DNA from 3 places in the Lentzea sp. NPDC042327 genome. Region 2 is predicted to be linked to each of the others. Evidence: riboswitches for the same ligand, from Rfam matches in the RefSeq annotation. Region 2 holds a riboswitch; each other region holds the start of a gene.
What was found. Region 2 has a riboswitch for glycine ahead of gcvP (aminomethyl-transferring glycine dehydrogenase). Riboswitches for the same ligand answer to the same signal wherever they lie in the genome.
Positions count from the first base shown of each region.

Region 1: linked by a shared signal. The riboswitch ahead of gcvT (glycine cleavage system aminomethyltransferase GcvT) and the one ahead of gcvP (aminomethyl-transferring glycine dehydrogenase) in region 2 are both predicted to bind glycine.
Region 3: linked by a shared signal. The riboswitch ahead of gcvH (glycine cleavage system protein GcvH) and the one ahead of gcvP (aminomethyl-transferring glycine dehydrogenase) in region 2 are both predicted to bind glycine.

Region 1 is NZ_JBEZBX010000005.1:115,279-122,673, forward strand. It holds gene AB0A63_RS14345 (prolyl oligopeptidase family serine peptidase) at 1-64, opposite strand, end outside; gene AB0A63_RS14350 (DUF1295 domain-containing protein) at 74-844, opposite strand; gene AB0A63_RS14355 (cyclopropane-fatty-acyl-phospholipid synthase family protein) at 841-2,094, opposite strand; gene AB0A63_RS14360 (hypothetical protein) at 2,330-2,884, shown strand; gene glyA (serine hydroxymethyltransferase) at 3,134-4,399, opposite strand; gene gcvT (glycine cleavage system aminomethyltransferase GcvT) at 4,413-5,507, opposite strand; glycine riboswitch at 5,604-5,695, opposite strand; glycine riboswitch at 5,696-5,786, opposite strand; gene AB0A63_RS14375 (DUF3817 domain-containing protein) at 5,832-6,134, opposite strand; gene AB0A63_RS14380 (hypothetical protein) at 6,149-6,532, opposite strand; gene AB0A63_RS14385 (helix-turn-helix transcriptional regulator) at 6,662-7,153, opposite strand; gene AB0A63_RS14390 (hypothetical protein) at 7,318-7,395, opposite strand, start outside.
Region 2 is NZ_JBEZBX010000006.1:364,061-371,455, forward strand. It holds gene AB0A63_RS18570 (hypothetical protein) at 1-84, shown strand, start outside; gene gcvP (aminomethyl-transferring glycine dehydrogenase) at 130-3,021, opposite strand; glycine riboswitch at 3,172-3,267, opposite strand; gene AB0A63_RS18580 (MerR family transcriptional regulator) at 3,366-3,932, opposite strand; gene AB0A63_RS18585 (bifunctional nuclease family protein) at 4,239-4,712, opposite strand; gene garA (glycogen accumulation regulator GarA) at 5,137-5,595, opposite strand; gene gcvH (glycine cleavage system protein GcvH) at 5,709-6,092, opposite strand; gene AB0A63_RS18600 (CDP-alcohol phosphatidyltransferase family protein) at 6,135-6,716, opposite strand; gene AB0A63_RS18605 (hypothetical protein) at 6,838-7,041, opposite strand; gene AB0A63_RS18610 (ANTAR domain-containing protein) at 7,295-7,395, shown strand, end outside.
Region 3 is NZ_JBEZBX010000009.1:142,015-149,409, reverse strand. It holds gene AB0A63_RS23835 (L-serine ammonia-lyase) at 1-676, opposite strand, end outside; gene gcvH (glycine cleavage system protein GcvH) at 708-1,088, opposite strand; glycine riboswitch at 1,150-1,242, opposite strand; gene ald (alanine dehydrogenase) at 1,464-2,576, shown strand; gene AB0A63_RS23820 (TetR/AcrR family transcriptional regulator C-terminal domain-containing protein) at 2,656-3,336, opposite strand; gene AB0A63_RS23815 (MFS transporter) at 3,346-4,797, opposite strand; gene AB0A63_RS23810 (hypothetical protein) at 5,141-5,323, shown strand; gene AB0A63_RS23805 (hypothetical protein) at 5,323-5,766, shown strand; gene AB0A63_RS23800 (ABC transporter ATP-binding protein) at 5,788-6,747, shown strand; gene AB0A63_RS23795 (hypothetical protein) at 6,747-7,395, shown strand, end outside.

The DNA.
Region 1 (7,395 bases), on a different contig from region 2:
GTGCGCCGACGGTGAACCGCTGAGAGCGCGCCTGTTGGCGCGGGAAGGAGATGTCGTTGCCCACCCGCTCACACTATCCCGCGCGCGAACGCGGGGGCATGGGAACGAAACCGCTGGTACGACGCACGTACTCGGCGTACCCCGGCCGGCGCGACACGATGTCCCTCTCGAGCAGCGGTTTGCCCGTGCCCTTGGCGAGCAGCCACGTCATGACCACCGGACTGATGACCGTGAGCGCCGCCGGCCAGGAGTGCACCGCGAACAGGAAGAGGCCCCACCACACCACGGCGTCCCCGAAGTAGTTGGGGTGCCTGGTGTAGCGCCACAACCCGCGGTCCATGACGGCGCCCTCGTTCGCCGGGTCCGCCCGGAACCGCGAGAGCTGCCAGTCACCGACTGACTCAACTGTGAAGCCGACCACCCACAAGGTCGTTCCGGCCCAATCTAGCACTCCCCACGGCGCGTCAAGGTGCTGTGCGACCTGCACCGGCAGCGACACGATCCACATCAGAACGGCCTGCAACAGGTACACCCGGTACATCCGCAGCCGCGGATTTCCCTTGGCGCGCTTGAGGATGTCCCGGTAGCGCGGGTCCTCGTCCCTGGTCCGGTTGCGCAGGAGGATGTGCACGCCGAGCCGGACGCCCCAGATCACCGTGAGCACCGTGACCAGCACGTTCCGCACCGGTTCGCCGTCCGCGAACAGGAACGTCACCACCGCGATGACCGCGAAGCCAGGTCCCCAGGCGGAGTCGACCAGGTCGTAGCGCTTGCGCCGGTCCGCGTAGCCGAACAACGCGGTGAGCAGCACCAGCACCACGAGGAAGCTGACCGGGTAGCTCACCGGGCCACCAGCTCACGGCGCACGCGCGGCATGCCGCTGCGGCCGTTCTCGCTCGTGCGCACAGCGAGGACCTGGTCCACGCCCATCCGTCCCTCCTCGAACGTCAGCGCGCCGCCGGCGAGGTAGAGCCGCCACACGCGCGCCTGACCCTCGCCGACGAGCGCGACGACCTCGTCCCACCTCTCTTCGAGCGTCCGTGCCCACGCGCGGACGGTCCAGACGTAGTGCTCGCGCAACGCGTGCACGTCCCGGATCTCCAGCCCGGCCGCCTCCAGGAACCCGGTCGTCTGGCTGACCGGTCGCATGTGCATGTCCGGTGCCACGTACGACTCGATGAACGCACCACCGCCCGGCGCGTTCCGGCCGCGCGACATCTGTTGCAGCAGCAGCCGCCCCTCTGGCTTGAGCAGCCGGTGCAGCGTCGCGGCGTACTCGGGGTAGTTCCGCTCGCCGACGTGCTCGCCCATCTCGATCGTGGAGATCGCGTCGAACGGTTCGCCGCGCACCTCGCGGTAGTCCTGCAGCCGCACCTCGACCCGGCCCTCCAGCCCTTCGGCCGCGATGCGCGAGAGGACGTGCTCGCGCTGCTGAGCGGAGATCGTGACCCCGGTGGCGTGCACGCCGTAGTGCTTCGCCGCGTGGATGATCATCGAGCCCCACCCGCAGCCGACGTCGAGCAGCCGCAGGCCGGGCTGCAGGCCGAGCTTGCGGCACACCAGGTCGAGCTTGTTGTGCTGCGCCTGCTCCAGTTCCTCGTCCTCGGCGGTGAAGTACGCGCACGAGTAGGCCATGCTCGGGTCGAGCACGAGCCGGTAGAAGGCGTTGCTCAGGTCGTAGTGGTGCGAGATCGCGTCCCGGTCCCGCTTCTTGCTGTGCAGCGCGCCTTTGAGCCGTGCCTCCTCCTTCGGCGCGTCCGGGTTGCGCCCGACCACCTTGAGGTCCAGCGCGAGCCGCACCACCTCGGTGAGCTTCGGCCTGCGCGTGACACCGCGCCGCACCAGCCCCCAGACCTGGGAGAGCCCGGCCGCGAGGTCGCCTTCCACGTCGAGCTCGCCGCTCACGTACGCCCGCGCGAGCCCGAGCTCGTTCGGGCTCCACACGAGCCGGCGCAGCGCGTCGCGGGAGCGGAGCACGAGCACGGTCCCGTCCTGTGGGCCGGCCACGCTCCCGTCCCACGCCCGAATCCCGATCAGAAGCGGCGCACCCAGCACCCGTTCCGCCACTCCTGCCAGCTGACCAGCGACGACCATCCTGCACCTCCTGCGAAACCGGCTCCGCCTGACGTTCGGGACGGCAAGAGGTTCGGTTCGTTTCTGAACCGAGACGCAACCACGCCCGTATGGCCCGGTAGAGCGAACGACGGACAAGGAGGACATGAGTGTGATCCGACGTAACCGCATTGCCATCGGGCTCGCCGCGGGACTGGCAGTTGTGCTGGGTCTTGGTGTCTGGAGCGCCACGGGAAGTGGCACGAACTCGAAGCCGGTGGCACAGACCGAAACCGACCTGGGCGTCCTCGGTGACTACGGCGACGTGGGTCAGCCCCCGGTGCTCCAGGAACCCGCTCAGGCGCCCGAGACCCCGGTTCAGCAGCAGGCACCGGAGACCCCGGCCGCGCAGCAGCCCCCCGCAGCCGCACCGGTCAGCTCGCTGAAGCTGGTCGGCAAGCCGGTCGACAAGATGGGCCTGGTCGTCCAGGACGGCGACGGCCGCACGATGTACCGCTTCGACAAGGACACCCCGAAGCCGGAAGGCAAGTCGAACTGCAACGGCCAGTGCGCCATCACGTGGCCGCCGCTGCTGTCGGACACGATCCCGCAGGTCGAGGGCATCGACTCGAAGCTCGTCTCGCTGATCACCCGCGCTGACGGCAAGAAGCAGGTCGCGATCGACGGCTGGGCGCTCTACGCCTACTCGCAGGACCCGAAGCCGGGTGCCTGGAAAGGCCAGGGCGTCGGCAACACCTGGTTCGTGATCCAGCCCGACGGCAAGCGCAACGTCGAATGCCTTCCCCCCGGCGTGACGGTGCCCGCGGCCTAGTCCCCTTGCAACGACCATCCCGTTAGGACGGTCCACCTGACACACACGACACCCTGACACGCGAAACCCCGGCCCTGGGGAAGGGGCCGGGGTTCCCGTCGTTCCGCTCTCACCCGATCGAGTGGTCTTTCACGTCACGCGGGGGCCCCGCGTTCCCCACAGGGAAACGCGGGGCCCCCGCGTGACGTTCGAACAGGCGGCGAAGGGGCGGCGCCGGAGGTCCGGTGCCGCCCCTTCGTTGCCGCAGGGTCAGAGCGTGGAGTACAGCGGGTGCTTCGCGGCCAGCACCTCGACGCGGGCGCGCAGCTCGTCGATCGCGGCGCCCGGCTTGAGGGCCTCGGCGATCACGTCGGCGACCTCGGTGAAGTCCCCCTCGCCGAAGCCGCGGGTGGCCAGTGCCGGGGTGCCGATGCGCAGACCCGAGGTGACCATCGGCGGGCGCGGGTCGTTGGGGACCGCGTTGCGGTTGACCGTGATGCCGATCCGGTGCAGCACGTCCTCGGCCTGCTTGCCGTCCAGCTCGGAGTTGACCAGGTCGACCAGGACCAGGTGCACGTCCGTGCCGCCGGTCAGCACCTTCACGCCGGCCTGCGCGACGTCGGGCTGCGAGAGGCGGTCGGCGAGGATGCGGGCGCCGTCGAGGGTGCGGCGCTGGCGGTCGGCGAACTCCTCCGACGCGGCGTGCTTGAACGCCACGGCCTTGGCGGCGATCACGTGCTCCAGCGGACCGCCCTGCTGGCCGGGGAACACCGCCGAGTTGATCTTCTTGGCGATGTCGGCGTCGTTCGACAGGATCACGCCGCCGCGCGGACCGCCGAGGGTCTTGTGCGTCGTCGTGGTCGTGACGTGGGCGTGCGGGACGGGCGAGGGGTGCAGGCCCGCGGCCACGAGGCCCGCGAAGTGCGCCATGTCGACCATCAGGTAGGCCTCGACCGAGTCCGCGATGCGGCGGAACTCGGCGAAGTCCAGCTGGCGCGGGTAGGCGGACCAGCCGGCGACGATCAGCTTCGGGCGGTGCTCGGTGGCGAGGCGCTCGACCTCGGCCATGTCGACGCGGCCGTCACCGTCGGAGACGTGGTACGGCACGACGTTGTAGAGCTTGCCGGAGAAGTTGATGCGCATGCCGTGGGTCAGGTGACCGCCGTGCGCGAGGTCCAGGCCGAGGATCGTGTCGCCGGGCTGCAGCAGCGCGAACATCGCGGCGGCGTTGGCCTGGGCGCCGGAGTGCGGCTGGACGTTGGCGAAACCGGCGCCGAAGAGCGACTTGATGCGCTCGATGGCGAGGCGCTCGACGACGTCGACGTGCTCGCAGCCACCGTAGTAGCGGCGGCCGGGGTAGCCCTCCGCGTACTTGTTGGTCAGCACCGAACCCTGGGCCTGCAGCACCGAGACCGGCGTGAAGTTCTCCGAGGCGATCATCTCGAGGGTGCCCTGCTGGCGCGCCAGCTCGGCCGCAACGGCCTGCGCGACCTCGGGGTCGTACTCCGCGAGGGAGGCGTTGAACTGGTCGGACATCTGGAGGATCTCCCTACTTGGCGCGCTTGTAGAACGGAAGTGCGACGACCTCGACCGGCTGCTTCTTGCCGCGGACGTCCACCAGCAGAGGGGTGCCGGGCGCGGAGCTCGCCCGGTTCACGTAGGCCATCGCCACCGAGTAGCCCAGGGTCGGCGACAGCGCGCCCGAGGTCACCTCGCCGACGACCTCGTCGCCGTTCAGCACGGCGTAACCGTGGCGGGGCGCGCGGCGCTCGGGGGTCTTCAGGCCGACCAGCACGGAGTCCACATCGGACTCGGACACCTCGGTCAGCGCCTCGCGGCCGACGAAGTCGCCCGGCTTGTCGAGCTTCACGACCCGGCCGAGACCCGCGTGGTACGGGGTGAGCGAGGTGGTCAGCTCGTTGCCGTACAACGGCATTCCGGCTTCCAGGCGCAACGTGTCGCGGCAGCCGAGACCGCACGGCTTGAGCTCGTGCGGCTGCCCGGCCTCCAGCAGCGCCGTCCACACTGCGGCGGCGTCGTCGGGCGCGACGAACAGCTCGAAGCCCTCCTCGCCGGTGTAGCCGGTGCGCGCGAGCAGCGCGTCCACCCCGGCCACCTTCGAGGGGTAGGAGGCGTAGTACTTCACCGTCGACAGGTCGGTGTCGGTCAGCCCGGCCAGGACCTCCACCGACTTCGGGCCCTGGATCGCGATCAACGCGTAGTCCGTGGACCTGTCCGTGACGACGGTGTCGAACCCGGCGGCCCGCTCGACGAGCGCCTCGGCGACCACGGCGGCGTTCGAGGCGTTGGCGACGACCATGAACTCCTCGTCGCCCAGCCGGTAGACGATCAGGTCGTCGACCACGCCGCCGTCGGCCTGGGTGATCATCGTGTAGCGGGCCTTGCCGACCGCGAGCGCGGAGATGTGGCCGACCAGCGCGTAGTCGAGTGCGGCACCGGCCTGCGGCCCGGTCAGCACGATCTCACCCATGTGCGTGAGGTCGAACAGGCCGGCGGTGGTGCGCACGGCGTGGTGCTCGGCCAGCTCGCTGGAGTAGCGCAGCGGCATCTTCCAGCCCGCGAAGTCGGTGAACATCGCGCCGAGCGACTCGTGCTCAGCGTTCAGTGGCGTGAGGCGGGACATCAGAACGCTCCTCCAGGGTGCGCCGAAGAGCCGGGCCAGGCCGGCTGAGGCAACAGAAGAATGACACGGTCCACCGGAGACTCCTCACCAGAGCGAGCCTCCCCCTCTGTCATGAGCCTGAGAGCTTCGTCGCCGGAGCGACTTGCACCGTGGGCGAGGCTCCTGATGAGCCTGCTTTCCAGAGTTGCCTTCGTCGTGCGGTATCTGTGCCTGAGAGATTCCGGGGAGGAGTTGCTCCTTCGGCGCTCCCGCTGAAGGGAGCTCTCCCGCGCGACATCGACGGCCGTGTTCAGTTGGTTGCCCCAGACGCTAGCAGGCCGAACGTCACAGCGGCACGCCCTGAGCAGTCTTCTCCACCACCTTGCGCTCCGCCCAGAACGACAGGAACGGGATCGTCCCCGCGACCAGCACGAGCGCGGTGCCCTTGATGGACCAGCGCAGCTTCAGCGCCAGGTCGACCGAAAGCACCAGGTAGATGGCGTAGAGGAACCCGTGGATCGGGCCGACGACCTTCATCGCCTGGTCCATGCCGGCGGCGTACTTCAGCACCATCGCCACGACCAGCAGCAGCAGGAAGACACCGACCACGTAAGCCATGACCCGGAACCGGGTCAACGCACCCTTCATCTGCCCGCCTTCGCTCAACGACCGTCCCGCGCGTTGAGGTCCGCGAGCATGCGGTTGTAGGCCGCGAGCTCCGCGTCTTCTTCGTCGTCGAAGTGCTCGACAGGCGCGGGTTTGACGGCGTCAACGGTAGTCACCGGTGCGACGGGGGGTGCAACCGGCTCCGGTGCGGAGAGAGCCTCGTCACGGCGCTGGCGCGCGAGACGGCGGAACCGCCACACCATGAAGAGGGGGAAGAGGCCGAAGAGCGGCCACTGGAGCACGTACCCGAGGTTCTGGAACGTGCCGCTCGCGGACTCGAAGCGCTGCCACTGCCACCACGCGAGCCCGCAGCAGAGGACCAGCGCCGCCAGACAGGCGAGCGCGATCAGCACACGCTGGGGAGTAAGGAGGCCGCGCACGACCTCCACACTACTGGGGTGAGGCCTCCTGTCAGGAGGCCACCCGTGAGGGGTAGCGCGCCACGGGAGCGCGCGTGCCCGTTTGCGAGTGAACTTCGGGGCTGCCGATGCCTCGACAGCCCGCTTCTCCTACGCCACGCCGTCCCGGCGCTGCCTCTGCAGACGAGCAACGCACCAGGCCGCGGCCGAACCGCGGCGGAGGTGCTGGAGAACCGTCATCGGTCCCAGGCGCCTTCCGAGGTCGGCAGGCGTGAGGCCGGCGGCGCGGTAGTCGAGCGCGCGCTGGTCCAGCGGGCTGATGCCCGCGTCCCACCACTGCTCGGCCTCGGCGACGTCGCCCACCAGCTGCCAGTAGCTCGCCGCGGCGGCGAGCAGTGCCTCGGGTGCCTCCGGCGCCCGCTTGCGCATCGCGGCCACGTAGGCCGGATCCGCCGAGTCGACCTTGACCAAGCCACGCGGCCCACTCCTGCCTCCCCGCTGCACGGGGATGCCGGGCGCCGAGGGGGGAGCCTCCGCGAGCCACGCGTTCTTGATCCGGTTCACCTCCTGCATCTCTGCGTCGTCAGACCGTTCAGCCGCCCACTGCTGCAACAGCTCGTGGACCCCGGAGTCCTCGACCATCCATGCCTCCTCGTCGGTCGGGGATCGGCCATTGCAGCGGAAGGTATTCGGTAGGTCTGACAATCGCCAGACCCTGAATCGCCAGAACACCCGTTACCAGTGCGTGATTGGCCTCATTCCACCCGTCCGGCTCAACGCGGAGGGCCGAGGATCACCGAGGGTCACTAGGCGACGGGGGTGGCCGTCCCGAAGAGGCTCCTGACGAAGGTGATGATCGACTCCGCACCCTCGCGCAGCCAGCC
Region 2 (7,395 bases):
TTCGCGTTCGAGCACGACCTCACCAGGCCGGGCATCACCGAGCAGGAGAACTGCGGCGACGAGACCTGTCCGGTCGGAGCATGAGAGGAGGGGCGCACCCCTGGGTGCGCCCCTCCTCCGCGGTGTGGATCAGCTGCTGTAGGCCTCGAGGGGCGGGCAGGAGCAGACCAGGTTGCGGTCACCCTTCGCGCCGTCGATGCGGCGGACCGGCGGCCAGATCTTCGGAGCACCGGTACCGGCCGGGTACACGGCCTCCTCGCGGGTGTACGGGTGGTCCCACTCGCCGACGGTCACGCAGGCCGCGGTGTGCGGTGCGTTGCGCAGCGGGTTGTCCTCGACGGGCCACTCGCCGGCGCCGACGCGGTCGATCTCGCGCTTGATGGCGATCATGGCGTCGATGAACCGGTCGATCTCGGCCAGGTCCTCGGACTCGGTGGGCTCGACCATCAGGGTGCCGGCGACCGGGAACGACATGGTCGGGGCGTGCAGGCCGTAGTCGGCCAGGCGCTTCGCCACGTCGTCGACCGTCACGCCGGTGGCCTTGGTGATCGGGCGCAGGTCGAGGATGCACTCGTGGGCCACGAAGCCGCCCTCGCCGGTGTAGAGGACCGGGTAGTGCTCGTCCAGGCGGCGCGCCACGTAGTTCGCCGCGGCCACGGCGGTCAGGGTCGCGCGGCGCAGGCCGTCGCCGCCCATCATGCGCGCGTACGCCCACGAGATCGGCAGGATCGACGCGGAACCCCACGGGGCCGCGGAGATCGGGCCCACGCCCGTCTCGGGGCCCGCGGTGGGCTGCAGCGGGTGGTTCGGCAGGAACGGGGCGAGGTGGGACTTCACGCCGATCGGGCCGACGCCGGGGCCGCCGCCGCCGTGCGGGATGCAGAACGTCTTGTGCAGGTTCAGGTGCGAGACGTCCGAGCCGAACTTGCCGTAGCGGGCCAGGCCGATCAGCGCGTTGAGGTTCGCGCCGTCGACGTACACCTGGCCGCCCGCGTCGTGGACCAGGCCGCAGACCTCGCGGACGGTGTCCTCGTACACGCCGTGGGTCGACGGGTAGGTGATCATGATCGCGGCCAGGTCGTCGGCGTGCTCGGCGACCGTGGTGCGCAGGTGGCCCATGTCGATGTTGCCCTTGTCGTCGCACTTCACGACGACGACGCGCATGCCGGCCATGACGGCGGACGCGGCGTTCGTGCCGTGCGCGGACGACGGGATCAGGCAGACGTCACGGGCGGAGTTGCCGTTGGCGCGGTGGTAGGCGCGGATCGCCAGCAGGCCGGCGAACTCGCCCTGCGAGCCGGCGTTCGGCTGCAGCGACACGGCGTCGTAGCCGGTGACCTCGGCCAGCCACGCCTCCAGGTCCGACACGATCGTCAGCAGGCCCTTCGCGTCCTCGACCGGCGCGAACGGGTGCAGCGTCGAGAACTCGGGCCAGGTGATGGACTCCATCTCCGCGGTCGCGTTCAGCTTCATCGTGCAGGAGCCGAGCGGGATCATGCTGCGGTCCAGCGCGACGTCCTTGTCGGACAGTGCGCGCAGGTAGCGCAGCAGCGCGGTCTCGGAGCGGTGCGCGTGGAACACAGGGTGGGTCAGGTAGTCCGAGGTGCGGCGCAGGTCCGACGGGATGCCGTCGGCGGTGTCGGTGTCGATCGCGTCCACATCGGACCCGGTCACGCCGAACGCCTCCCACACGGCGACGACGTGCGCACGCGTGGTCTTCTCGTCGCAAGCGACCGCCACGACGTCGGCGTCCACGAGGCGCAGGTTGATGCCGAGCTCGCGGGCCTTCGCGACGACCTCGGCGGCACGGCCCTCGACGCGCACCTGCACGGTGTCGAAGAACTCGCCGTGCACGACGTCGAGACCGGCCTCGCACAGGCCCGTCGCGAGGACGGTGGCCAGGCGGTGCACGCGGGTCGCGATGGCGCGCAGGCCCTCGGGGCCGTGGTAGACCGCGTACATCGAGGCGATCACGGCGAGCAGCACCTGCGCGGTGCAGATGTTCGAGGTCGCCTTCTCGCGGCGGATGTGCTGCTCGCGGGTCTGCAGCGCCAGGCGGTAGGCCAGCGAGCCGTCAGCGTCGACGGAGACGCCGACGAGGCGGCCGGGCAGCTGGCGCTCCAGGCCGGAGCGGACGGCCATGTAGCCGGCGTGCGGGCCGCCGAAGCCGATCGGCACGCCGAAGCGCTGGGTGGTGCCGACGACGACGTCCGCGCCGATCTCACCGGGCGGGCGCAGCAGCGTCAGCGCCAGCAGGTCGGCGACGACGACGGCCTGCGCGCCGGCGGCGTGGATCTCCTCCACCAGCGCGGCCTGGTCGCGGACCACACCGGACGCACCGGGGTAGGACAGCAGCACGCCGAAGAAGTCACCGCCCAGGCCCAGGCCCTCGATGCCCTGCGACAGGTCGGCGACGACGACCTCGATGCCCAGCGGCTCGGCGCGGGTCTCGATCACGGCCAGCGTCTGCGGCAGCGTGTCGGCGTCCACGACGAACTTGTTCGACTTCGCCCTGCCCGCGCGGCGCACCAGGGTCATGGCCTCGGCGGCGGCGGTCGACTCGTCCAGCATGGACGCGTTGGCCATCGGCAGGCCGGTCAGGTCGCCGACCATCGTCTGGAAGTTCAGCAGCGCCTCCAGGCGGCCCTGCGAGATCTCCGGCTGGTACGGCGTGTACGCGGTGTACCAGGCGGGCGACTCCAGGACGTTGCGCAGGATCACGCCCGGCGTCACGGTGTCGTAGTAGCCCAGGCCGATCATCTGGGTCATCGGCCGGTTCTGGGAGGCGAGCGCGCGCAGCTCGGCCAGCGCCTCGGTCTCCGTGGCGGGCGCCGGCAGGTCCAGCACCAGGTCGCGCTCGTGGATGGACGAGGGCACCGCGTGCTGCGCCAGCTCCTCCAGCGATCCGACACCGATCACGTCGAGGATGCGGGCGAGCTCGGCGGGGCGCGGGCCGACGTGCCGGTCCGCGAACGGGGTGCCGTGCTCGAGAGCGGCGAGCGGAATGCGGTCCTGCGTCATCTAACGCCTCCGGGGGGCTGCGGGCACACGTGTCCTGGTGCCCTCCCCGCTCTGTCCGTACCCGGCATCGGGCGCCTGAGAGGTTCACCCGCCACGAGAGCGGGCTTTCACCGTCGGCGGGATCTCGAGAGATCCGCTTTCCAGAGGCGTCTCGCTCACGCGGTCCTGGGTGCCTGAGAGGTTCCCGGGGAGGAACTTGCTCCTTCGGCGCCGGGTGCAGCACCCGGTCTCTCCCGCCTGAGTTCAGCGACTACCCGTGAAGAGTACCCGCAGGCAGGCCCGCCAGTCCCCACCGACGCGACCTACGTCTCAGCGACGGGACCGGCTGAGCCGGCGACAGCGGGTCAGCCGGTCGCGCGCTCCCGGCGGCGGCGGGTCAGCTCGTCCTCGGTCATCGGCGCGATTTCCACGCCGTCCGCACGTTCGGCCGGGAACTCGTGGATGGTCCCGCTGATCTCCCGCATCGCACCGCTCACCGCGATGCCGAACACGCCCTGCCCGCCCTGGAGCAGGTCGACGACCTCCTCGGGGGAGGTGCACTCGTAGACGGTCGTGCCGTCGGAGAAGAGCGTGATCCGCGCCAGGTCCTGCACGCCGCGGCGGCGCAGGTGGTCGACGGCGACCCTGATGTTCTGCAGCGAGACCCCGGTGTCCAGCAGCCGCTTCACGACCTTCAGGACGAGGATGTCCTTGAAGGAGTAGAGCCGCTGGCTGCCGGAGCCGTGCGCCATCCGCACCGTCGGCGCGACCAGGCCGGTCCTGGCCCAGTAGTCGAGCTGCCGGTAGGTGATCCCGGCGATCTGGCACGCCGCGGGTCCCCGGTAGCCGACGAGTTCGTCCGGCAGCGAGGAGTCCGGGAACAGCTCACCCTGCTGCCCGGATTCGGCCCGCAAGGGCGCTTCCTCGACCACGCCTGCCTCCCCTCGCCAACGGCCACGAAAGTCGGGGCCGTCAAGCCGCCTGGTCCACTCGCGCAGACCGGCGACGTCCACTCGAGTTCGACGGTAAGACCGCTCCGAGGGCAGGTCAACGCGACGCGCGGGGAGTGTTGGCCCCCAACCTGAGGCGGGGGTCCGCACCGTCACCCGAACTAGGACGTTCAGGTGACGTTTAGTGATTGTTTAGCGGCCATGATGTGCGGAAAGTAGTCCGATCGAGGGACACCCCACCGATCGGCGCCGGGTCCGAACAAGACGGTCAGCGACAGTCGGGGGAACTCAGGTGTCGGCGCCCCGGAAGTCCTCGGGAGACACGGAGTCGAGGAACTCGCGGAACTTCTCGACCTCGTCCTCCTGCTCGTCCGGGATGATCAGACCGGCCTCCGCCAGCACGGACTCCTCCGCGTGGATCGGCACGCCGACGCGCAGCGCGAGGGCCACCGAGTCGGACGGGCGGGCGGACACGCGCACGTCGCCGTCGAACACGAGCTCGGCGAAGAACGTGCCCTCCTGCAGGTCGGTGATCCGCACCTGTTCGAGGTTGCGGCCCAGCGCCCCGATGACGTCCTTGAGCAGGTCGTGGGTGAGCGGGCGGGCCGGTCGCACGCCCTGCTGCTCCAGCGCGATCGCGGTGGCCTCGACCGAGCCGATCCAGATCGGCAGGTACCGCTCACCCTCGGTTTCGCGCAGCAGGAGGATCGGCTGGTTCTGGGGCAGCTCCACCCGGACGCCCACGACACGCATCTCGCTCATCGGGTCTCGCCTCCCTCTGACTCGTTGGGGAGTACCCGGAACGTCTCCGAGCATCCCCCGGCACACGCGTTCGACGCTACCCGCCAAGCGGGCCGTGTGCTCAATCGTTGCGGGCAGAACGTGATCAAGACGATGGCCGCTCGAACCCGCTCTTCCCCGCACCGGGTACAACGAGCGGAAGAGGCCGGCCGATTCCCGGAAAGCACGGCGAACCGGGAGGAGTTCCGCGCAAAGGCGGTCAGCGCACGAGTGCGTTCGGGCTCGACGCAGGAAAACTCCTGCGGAGCGCGGCGAACTGCTCAATGGCGCAAAACAGTGGAGAAGACGGCAACAGCACTGCACGGTGGAACTCGGGGCGGAGCTGCGTGAGCACCGCCCCGACGCTCGTCATCCCGCAGACCCGGGACCGGCAGGCCCCGGACCGTCAGGCTCCCGCGGAGCCGGGACCGGTCAGGAAGACCAGGCGGAACTTGCCGATCTGGACCTCGTCGCCGTTCGCGAGGACGGCCTGGTCGACCGGCTCGCGGTTGACGTAGGTGCCGTTGAGGCTGCCCACGTCGATCACGACGAACTCGCCGCCCTCCCGGCGGAACTCTGCGTGGCGGCGCGAGACCGTCACGTCGTCGAGGAAGATGTCGCTGTCGGGGTGGCGCCCCGCGCTCGTCGTGTCGCGGTCCAGCAGGAACCGCGAACCGGCGTTCGGGCCGCGCTTCACCACGAGCAGCGCGGAACCGGCGGGAAGGGCGTCGACACCGGCAACGGCCGGCTCCTGTGCGGGCGCCTCGGCGCCGCCTTCCATCTCCTGGAGGAAGTCCGCCCGGAAGACGGAGGTCCGCTCCGGGGACTGCTCCGGCGGAACGCCTGGGCCGTCGTTCGTGCTCACCTGAGCTCTCCTCCTGCTGCTGGGTCCGTCGTTTCCGGTAAAACCTATCGCGTTCGAGTCGCCCCCCGAGGAGCGGCTCCCCTTCCGGCCGAAGATCCGGCGAAAGATCGACGTCACTCCTTCTCCACCAACGCCTTGTACCCGTCGGCGTCCAAGAGCCCCTCGACCGCCTCGGGGTCGTTCAGGCGGAGCTCGACCATCCAGCCCTCGCCGTACGGGTCGGAGTTGATGGACTCCGGCGACTGCACCAGGGCGTCGTTGATCGCGACGACCTCACCGTCGAGCGGCGAGTAGAGGTCCGACACGCTCTTGGTGGACTCGACCTCGCCGAACGTGTCGCCGGCCGAGACGGTGTGGCCGACCTCGGGCAGCTGGACGAAGACCACGTCACCGAGTTGTTCCTGGGCGTAGTCGGTGATGCCGACGCGCACGGTGTTCTCACCTGTTGTGGCGACCCACTCGTGTTCCTCGGTGTAACGAAGCTCCTCGGGAATCAACTGACTGCGCTCCTCGTGCCGAACCTGTATGGGGTGATCTTTTCACGCGGCCTTTCCGGGAGTGACCCGCAGGGCCGAGAAGAACTGGTAGACGTACAAAAGCGCCGACCACAGGTACAGCGCTGCACCCCACGCGGTGAACGCGTAGGCGAACGGGAGTGCGAGCTGCGCCCACGCCGAGTCGCCCTGCGCGAGCAGCAGCAGGGGGAACGCGTACAGCAGGTTGAAGGTCGCGGCCTTGCCCAGGTAGGTGACCTCGAACGGGCCCCAGCCGCGCTGCCGCAGGACCAGCAGGCAGATGCCGACGACGACCTCGCGCCCGACCAGCACGAGTGCGATCCACAGCGGCACGATGTCCCTGACCACGAACGCCAGCAGCGTGCAGAACACGTAGAGGCGGTCGGCGGCCGGGTCGAGCAGCGCGCCCAGCCGGCTCATCTGGTTCAGCCAACGGGCGAGCTTGCCGTCCAGCCAGTCGGACAGGCCCGCGAAGACGAGGACGAGCAGCGCCCAGCCGTCGGCGCGGGGTCCGAGCAACAGGTACAGGAAGAGCGGAACACCGGCCAGCCGCAACACGCTGAGCAGGTTCGGAATCGTCAGCAGGCGATCAGCCGGGTCACGCACACCCGCACTCTAAACGAGTGGCCGCGCACGGGCTGCCGGATGGCGTCACGGCACGCGGTGCGGGTGGTCGCAGGAGCTGCGCGGCCGGTCGGGGGACGGGGCCCGGTGGGGTGGGGGGAGCTCAGGCCGTCCGGGTGAACGTCCAGCCGCGGCGCTGCATCTCGGCACCGGTGAGCGAGCACGGGCGACCGCGGTCGTCGCGGCCCACCCAGCGGGCGCGGAAACCCTCGAGCACGTACGCGTGACCCCGGCTCCACACCACGCTGCACGGCGCGGTGGGCAGCTGCTCGGCCGGCTGCGGCTCGGTCTCCATGGCGGTTCTCATCTCAGTCCCTCCGTGACACCAGGGATGTCGGCCACCGGGGCTCCGGCGTTATCCCTGTGAACGAATTCTGGCTGACTGTGGTTCAGAACACGTGTCCGTTCCGGGTCCGGAGCGTTAACTGGATCAAATGCCGCGCCGAGCTGTTCGGGGCCGAAGCGCGGCGGATGGCCACGTCGTTGCTCGCGCAACCGTTCGTCGTGCGCCGATGACCACCCATCTCGTCAGTCCGATCGGCGCGGCCTAACGTGTCCGCGTGGACCAGGTGAAATTCGGGCCGGAGCTCCTCTCCCGGTTGCTCGACCACCTCGGCGCGCAGCTCGACGGCTGCCGCGGGGTGGGCCTGTCGGTGTGGCC
Region 3 (7,395 bases), on a different contig from region 2:
TGCAGCCGCGTTCGACGCACTCCTGCATCACGTGCCAGATGTGCAGGAGCCCGGCCCGCACCTCCTCCTCCGAGCGCCACGACAGCTCGTTGGCCATCATGATCTCGCTGATCGACAGGCCGGTCTCTCGGCAGCGCGCGAGCAGCTCGTCGCCGGTCAGGAACGGGTGCGGCAGCGGGGTCGAGTCGGGTTTGATGCGGTCGCTGCCGGACGCGTTCTCGTCGACGACGAAGCCGCCGCCGATCGAGTAGTAGACGGCGTGCTCGACCGGCTCGTCACCGCGGAACGCCTCGAAGCTCATGCCGTTGGGGTGCAACGGGAGCGACTTGCGGCGGTGCATGACGAGGTCGCGGTCGTGCGCGAAGCCGATCTCGTGCGTGCCGCCGAGCCGCAGCCGTCCACTCGCGACGATCTCCTCGACGCGGTGGGCGGCGGCCGCGGGGTCCACCTCCTCCGGGAGGTTGCCCTCCAGGCCGAGGAACACGGCCTTGGGGCTGCCGTGGCCGTGCCCGGTGGCGCCGAGCGAGCCGAACAGCTCGACGTGCACGCGGTCCACTTCGGACGCGCGGGCACCGAGCTTCTCGACGAACATGGCGGCGGCGCGCATCGGGCCGACGGTGTGCGAGCTGGACGGCCCGATGCCGACGGAGAACAGGTCGAAAACGCTGATCGCCACTGATCAGTCCTTCGTGGTGGGTGCGAGCGGGTCAGTCCGAGGTGAGCTCGGCGTACTTGGCCGCGGTGAGCAGGTCCTCCGCGGAGTCCACGCGCACCTTGAACAGCCAGCCGGCGCCGTACGGGTCGGTGTTGATGATCGCCGGGTCGTCGACGACGGCGGTGTTGACCTCGAGGACCTCGCCGGTGACCGGGGAGAACAGGTCGCTGACGGACTTGGTGGACTCCAGCTCGCCGCAGACCTGGTTGGAGACGACCTCGGCCCCGACCTCGGGGAGCTGGACGAAGACGATGTCACCCAGCGCGTCCGCGGCGTACTCGGTGATCCCGCAGGTCAACGGGTCCTGGGTGCCCGGCGTCCAGTCGACCCACTCGTGTTCGGCGGTGTAGAGCAGGTTCTCGGGGAACTCCACGGCGACTCCTCTGGCAGATGACGGGCAGGAAACGTGCGCCCCCTCCGCCGTGCAGAGTTGCCTACCCCGAGTGGTCTTGCTGCCTGAGAGTGTGCGGGAGCTTGCCCCTTCGGCGCCCCGACCAGCTCGTCGAGGTCTCTCCCACCCGGGTTCTGGTGCCCGTCAGGGGCACCGCGGCCGTTATTCAGTTCCGGTGGGAACGCTATGTGGGCCCGCCACCGGGTGTCAACGCGGGACCGGTACAGGCGTGGCGCAGGTCGCTTTGTCCCAGCAGCACAACCGGCCTGGTCCCGAACAGTGCAACCCGCACAGTGACATGACCTCCCGGCTGCCCCACATTGTGAGATAGCAGCCAGCCGAAACGGAGGAGTCATCGTGCGGATCGCCGTTCCTCGCGAGATCAAGAACCACGAGTACCGCGTCGCCCTCACGCCGGCCGGGGCCCACGAGCTGACCAGCCGGGGCCACGACGTGTACGTCGAGCAGGGCGCCGGTCTGGGCTCCGCGATCACCGACGAGGAGTACCTCGCCGCGGGTGCGAAGGTCCTCCCGACCGCCGACGACGTCTGGGCCGAGGGCGACCTGGTCCTCAAGGTCAAGGAGCCGATCGCGGAGGAGTACCCCCGCCTGCGCTCCGGCCAGACCCTCTTCACCTACCTGCACCTCGCCGCCGACAAGCCGCTGACCGAGGCCCTGCTGGCCTCCGGCACCACGGCCATCGCCTACGAGACGGTGCAGCTGCCGAACCGCTCGCTGCCGCTGCTCGCCCCGATGTCCGAGGTCGCGGGCCGCCTCGCCCCGCAGGTGGGCGCGTTCAGCCTGATGAAGCCCTCCGGTGGCCGCGGCGTGCTGCCCGGCGGCGTCCCCGGTGTCGCCCCGGCCCGCGTTGTCGTGATCGGCGGCGGTGTGGCCGGTGTCAACGCCGCCACCATCGCCGTCGGCATGGGCGCCGACGTGCAGATCCTCGACACCAACGTCGACCGCCTGCGCCAGATCGACGCCCAGTTCCAGGGCCGCCTGCGCACGCTCGCGTCCAACTCGTTCGCGATCGAGCAGGCCGTCCGCGAGGCCGACCTGGTCATCGGCGCCGTCCTGGTGCCGGGTGCCGCGGCCCCGAAGCTCGTCTCGAACGCGCTGGTCGCGGAGATGAAGCCGGGTTCGGTGCTCGTCGACATCGCCATCGACCAGGGCGGCTGCTTCGAGGACTCGCGCGCCACCACGCACGCCGAGCCGACCTACGAGGTCCACAACTCGGTGTTCTACTGCGTCGCCAACATGCCCGGCGCCGTCCCCCGCACCTCCACCTACGCGCTCACCAACGTGACGCTGCCCTACGCGGTCGCGCTGGCCGGCAAGGGCTGGGAGAAGGCGCTGAAGGACGACCGTTCGCTCGCCCTGGGCCTCAACGCGCACGCCGGTCAGCTGACCAACGGCCCGGTGGCCGAGGCGACCGGCCTGGTGCACACGCCGCTGGAGTCCGTGGTCTGAGAGCCAGTCGGATGGAGGAGCCCCCGCACGCGGAGCACGCTGCGGGGGTTTCGCCTTTCACGGGCGCGCCTCCTCGCGGTCACCGCAGCGCGGCCACCCGCGCCTTGACCCCGTCGATCACGCAGTCCAGCCCGAACTCGAACTGCCCCTCCAGCGACCACAGCTCCTGCTGGTCCAGCATCTCGACGTAGCGGGGGTGCTTCTCCCGGTACAGGTCCGCGATCCGGCCGAGGTCCGGTGGCGGTTCGTCGTGGCCGCCGCGGCTGCGGAAGTTCGCCTCCGCCGTCGTGTACCCGACGACGAAGCTCGACACCGCCGACATCGCCTGCGACGCCTGGACCATCGTCAGGCCGGCCGCCCGCATGGGTTCGAGCATCGCGTCGGCCATGGCGACGGCGTTGGGACCGATGGTGGTGAACTCGCCGATGCCGCGCACCCACCACGGGTGTGCGAGCGCAAGACGGCGGAACGCGTGCATCATCTCGCGCAGCGCGGGTTCCCACGCGGCGCCGGGGGCCGGGCGCGGGAACTCGCCGTAGATCTCGTCGAGGCACAGCTCGATGAGCGCGTCCTTGGTGGGCACGTGCCAGTACAGCGACATCGGGGCCGCGCCCAGCTCGGCGGCGAGCTTGCGCATGGACAGCTTCGCCAGGCCGTGCTCGTCCAGCACCTCCATCGCCTTGCGGACGATGGCCTCCCGGCTCAGGCCGAGGTGCTGGCCGCTCGCCGGCCTGGGTTTGCCGAACCACACGCTGTCCACGGCTCGATACTAGGCACGCCGCAGCAGCACGCTCGCCACAACACCTCCCAGGAACACGGACACGGCGCCGGCCACCAGGCTGACGCTCATGCCCGACGAGAACGCCTCGCGCACCACGGTCAGGTCCGCGCCGCTGTGCAGCGCCTCCGACAGCGACCGTCCCGGCACTCCGTCGGGCAGCGCGGCGACGAACCGCGCGGACAGCAGCGCGCCGAGGATCGCGATGCCGAACGACGAGCCCAGCTCGGTCAGCGTGGACGACAGGCCGGAGGCGATGCCGGCGCGTTCCGGCGGGATCGCGCCCATCAGCGCGTTGACGGCAACCGGTTGGGCCACACCGACACCGACGCCGATCAGCACCAGCCCGGCCAGCGTCGGCGGGTAGGTGGTGCCGATCGAGAGCAGCACCACGCCGCCCGCGACGACCGTCATGCCGAGCAGCATCGCCTTGGCGGCACCCAGTTTCAGCACGAGCTGACCGAGGGTGTTGCTGGTGACGAGCAACGCGATCGCCATCGGCGCGACGCGCAGGCCCGCCTCCAGCGGGCTGTAGCCGAGCACGCCCTGGAGGTGTTGCGTCAGCAGGAAGAGCGAGCCGGCCATGCCGAACGCCGCCAGCACGCCCGACGCCACGGCACCGGTGAACCGGCGGTCGGCGAAGAACCCGAGGTCGAGCATCGGGTCGGTGGTGCGCCGCTCCCACCACGCAAACACGGCCATCGCGACCAGCCCCAGCGCGAGCGGCACGCCGAACTGCGGCGAGCCGAACCCGTTCTCCGGCACCGAGATCACCGCGTACACCAGCGAGACCATGCCGATGATCGACAGGACCGAGCCGAGCACGTCCGGCCTGCGCACGGCCGGGTCCTTCGACTCCGGCACCAGGAACGCCACCGCCGCGATCGCGAGCAGCGCCACCGGCACGTTGATCAGGAACACCGAGCCCCACCAGAAGTGCTTGATCAGCGCGCCGCCGATCACCGGACCGGCCGCGAAGCCGAGGCTGGTGACCGCTGCCCAGATGCCGATGGCCTTCGGGCGTTCCTCCTCGTCGAACAGCTGCATCAGCACGGCCAGCGTGCCGGGCATCAGCAACGCCGCCCCGACGCCCATGAACCCCCGCGCCGCGATCAGCGCCTCGGACGAGCCCGCGCAGGCCGCCACGGCACTGCCCGCGCCGAACAGCGCCAGCCCTCCCAGCAACGCCCGCTTGCGGCCGAACCGGTCGCTCAGCGAGCCGGTCGTGAGCAGCAGGCCCGCCAGCGCCAGCGAGTAGGCGTTGATCATCCACTGGATGTCGGCGGTGCTCGCGCCCAGACCGGTGGAGATGGACGGGATCGCCACGTTCAGCACGGTGTTGTCCAGCACCACGACCATCACGGACAGGCAGAGCACGCCGAGCACGGCCCAGCGCTGCGGATGTGGCTGCACGCCGACGGTTTCTGTCGTGGTCGCACTCATGAAAACCTCCCCCTTACGGTGTACGAGCAACTTACAGCGTACGAGACCGCAGGGCGCAAGGGGGTTTTTCTGAACAAGAGGGAAGAAGTGGGAAAAATAAAGGGCGGCCGCGCTCAACCAGCCTGGGGGTCACTGGGAGCGGGGCCGCCGGGACCAAATATAGCGGCTCTTCGGCGGTGGCGCCCAGCACCCCCGCCGAAACGCGACCCAAAAGTTGCCTCGACCAGACCACCGCCCGTGTCCCGCTCATCCGGCAAACGAGTGAAATCCCCCGCTGCCGGTGCGCCGAGCAGGGCCGACGGCCGATGAAGCAGGAGTCGGGTGTCCCTCGAAGGGAGATTCCATGGCTGAACCACAGGGCTGGATCCACTGCCACGACCCGTTCGGTCGAGACAGGTCGATGACCGTTCTGGTGGAGAACGACCGGGTTCTGCTGGTCGCACCGCCGGGCGAGGCCGCTGTGATGTCCGCCACCCAGACGCGCCGGCTCGGCTCCCTGCTCGACCAGGCCTCGGCGAAGATGTGATGGACGAGGTCCTGCGCGACGCGGTGCTACACCGGTTGGCGCTGCTGGAGGAGGTGGCCGAGCAGGGCGCGGCCGAGGCGCTGGTCCCGTTGGCCCGCACCGAGATCCACCGCCTGGCGGACGGCTGGCGGTTGCTGCTCACACTGCACCAGCCCGACGAGGACGGCCGGTGCCGGACGTGCCCGAGCCGGCTGCGGTGGAGGCGGCGCTGGCCGTGCCAGGTCTGGAACACGGCACACCGGCACCTGATCGGAGAGGGGCTGCCGCACCGGGAACGCCGCGGGCCGCTGCGCAACCCGTTCACCCGATCCGGTGCGATCGCCGAAGTGCCCCCGCGGACCCCCGCCGAGCCCACGCCCGAGCTGCCGATCTTGACCGACGCACCGCAGGTGGTGCACCGCGCGCCGGTCGTGTCGCGGCCAAAGCACGCGTTGCCCGACTGACCATCAGGCAGGATGGGCCGCATGCATGACGGCAGCGGCCTCATCGCGGTGCAGAACCTGACCAAGCAGTTCGGTTCGGTCGCCGCGGTGCAGAACCTGAGCTTCACCGTGTCACCCGGCAGCGTGACGGGCTTCCTCGGCCCGAACGGCGCGGGGAAGACGACGACCCTGCGCATGTTGCTGGGACTGGTGAAGCCGACCAGTGGCATCGCGACGATCAACGGCAGGCCGTTCCACCAGCTCGGCCAGCCCGGCCGCGTGGTGGGCGCGGTGCTGGAGGCGCAGGGCTTCCACCCGGCGCGCACGGCCCGCAACCACCTGCGCGTGTACGCGGCGGCGATCGGCGTGCCGGACGCGCAGGCCGACCAGGTCCTCGGACTCGTCGGCCTCGCGTCCGCGGCGGACCGCAACGTCGGCGGGTTCTCGCTGGGCATGAAGCAGCGGCTGGCGCTGGCCACCGCGCTGCTCGGCGACCCGCAGGTGCTCGTGCTCGACGAACCCGCGAACGGCCTGGACCCCGAGGGCATCGCGTGGCTGCGGACGTTCCTGCAGTCCTACGCGCGCATGGGGCGCACGGTGCTGATCTCCAGCCACCTGCTGGCGGAGGTCGAGCAGACCGTCGACCAGGTGGTGATCATCTCGCGCGGGCAGACGATGTTCTACGGCCCGCTGGACCAGCTGCGGCAGTCGCAGCGCAAGCGCGTCCTCGTGCAGCCGTCGGACGTCAACTCGCTGGCGACCGCCCTGCGCACGGCCGGCGTGCACGTCGAGCAGCTGCCGGACGGGCGGCTCGCGGTGTCCGGTGTGGACGCCAAGTACGTGGCGGACACGGCGTTGCAGGCGAACGTGTCGATCTACGGCATCCAGGAGGAGCAGGTCGACCTCGAACAGCTGTTCTTCCAGCTCACCAGTGGCCAGTACGCCGGGTACGCGCCGGCGCCGTACCAGCAGCAGCAACAGCAACAGGGTGGTTGGGCCTGATGGGCAACCTCGTACAGGCGGAGCTCCGCAAGACGACCACGACCGGGCTGTGGTGGGGGCTGCTGATCCCGACCGCCGTGCTGGCGCTGGGCTGGGGGCTCGCGACCGGTCTGCTCGGGCAGTTCTTCGTCGACCTCGCGTCGTCGTCGGACGTGGACGAGGTGTCGGACTTCCTCGGCGTGACGCCGGACCAGTGGAAGATCTCGCTCTTCGGCATCGCGCGGGCGATCAACGTGTCGACGATCTTCCCGTTGATCTTCGGGGCGCTGGCGGTGTCCGGTGAGATCCAGCGGCGGACGATCACCACGACGTTCCTGACCGCGCCGTCGCGGATGCAGGCGATGCTGGCCAAGATGCTGGTCTACATCTTGTGGGGCGCGATCTACGGCCTCGCGATCATGGCCTTCATCGCGCTGGGCGTGGTGCTCACCTCGAACTCCGGACAGCTGCCGGACGCGGGTGGCTGGGCGATGCTCACGCTGGTCTGCGTGCTGTCGTCGATCCTGATGACGATGTTCGGCGTCGGCGTCGGGGCGTTGATCCCGAACGTCGCGGGCTCGGTCGTGATCCTGATCCTGTACTTCCTGGTGATCGAGAACGTGCTGCACTTCGTGCTCGCCTACCTCGAGGTGCCGTCGGTGATCGGGT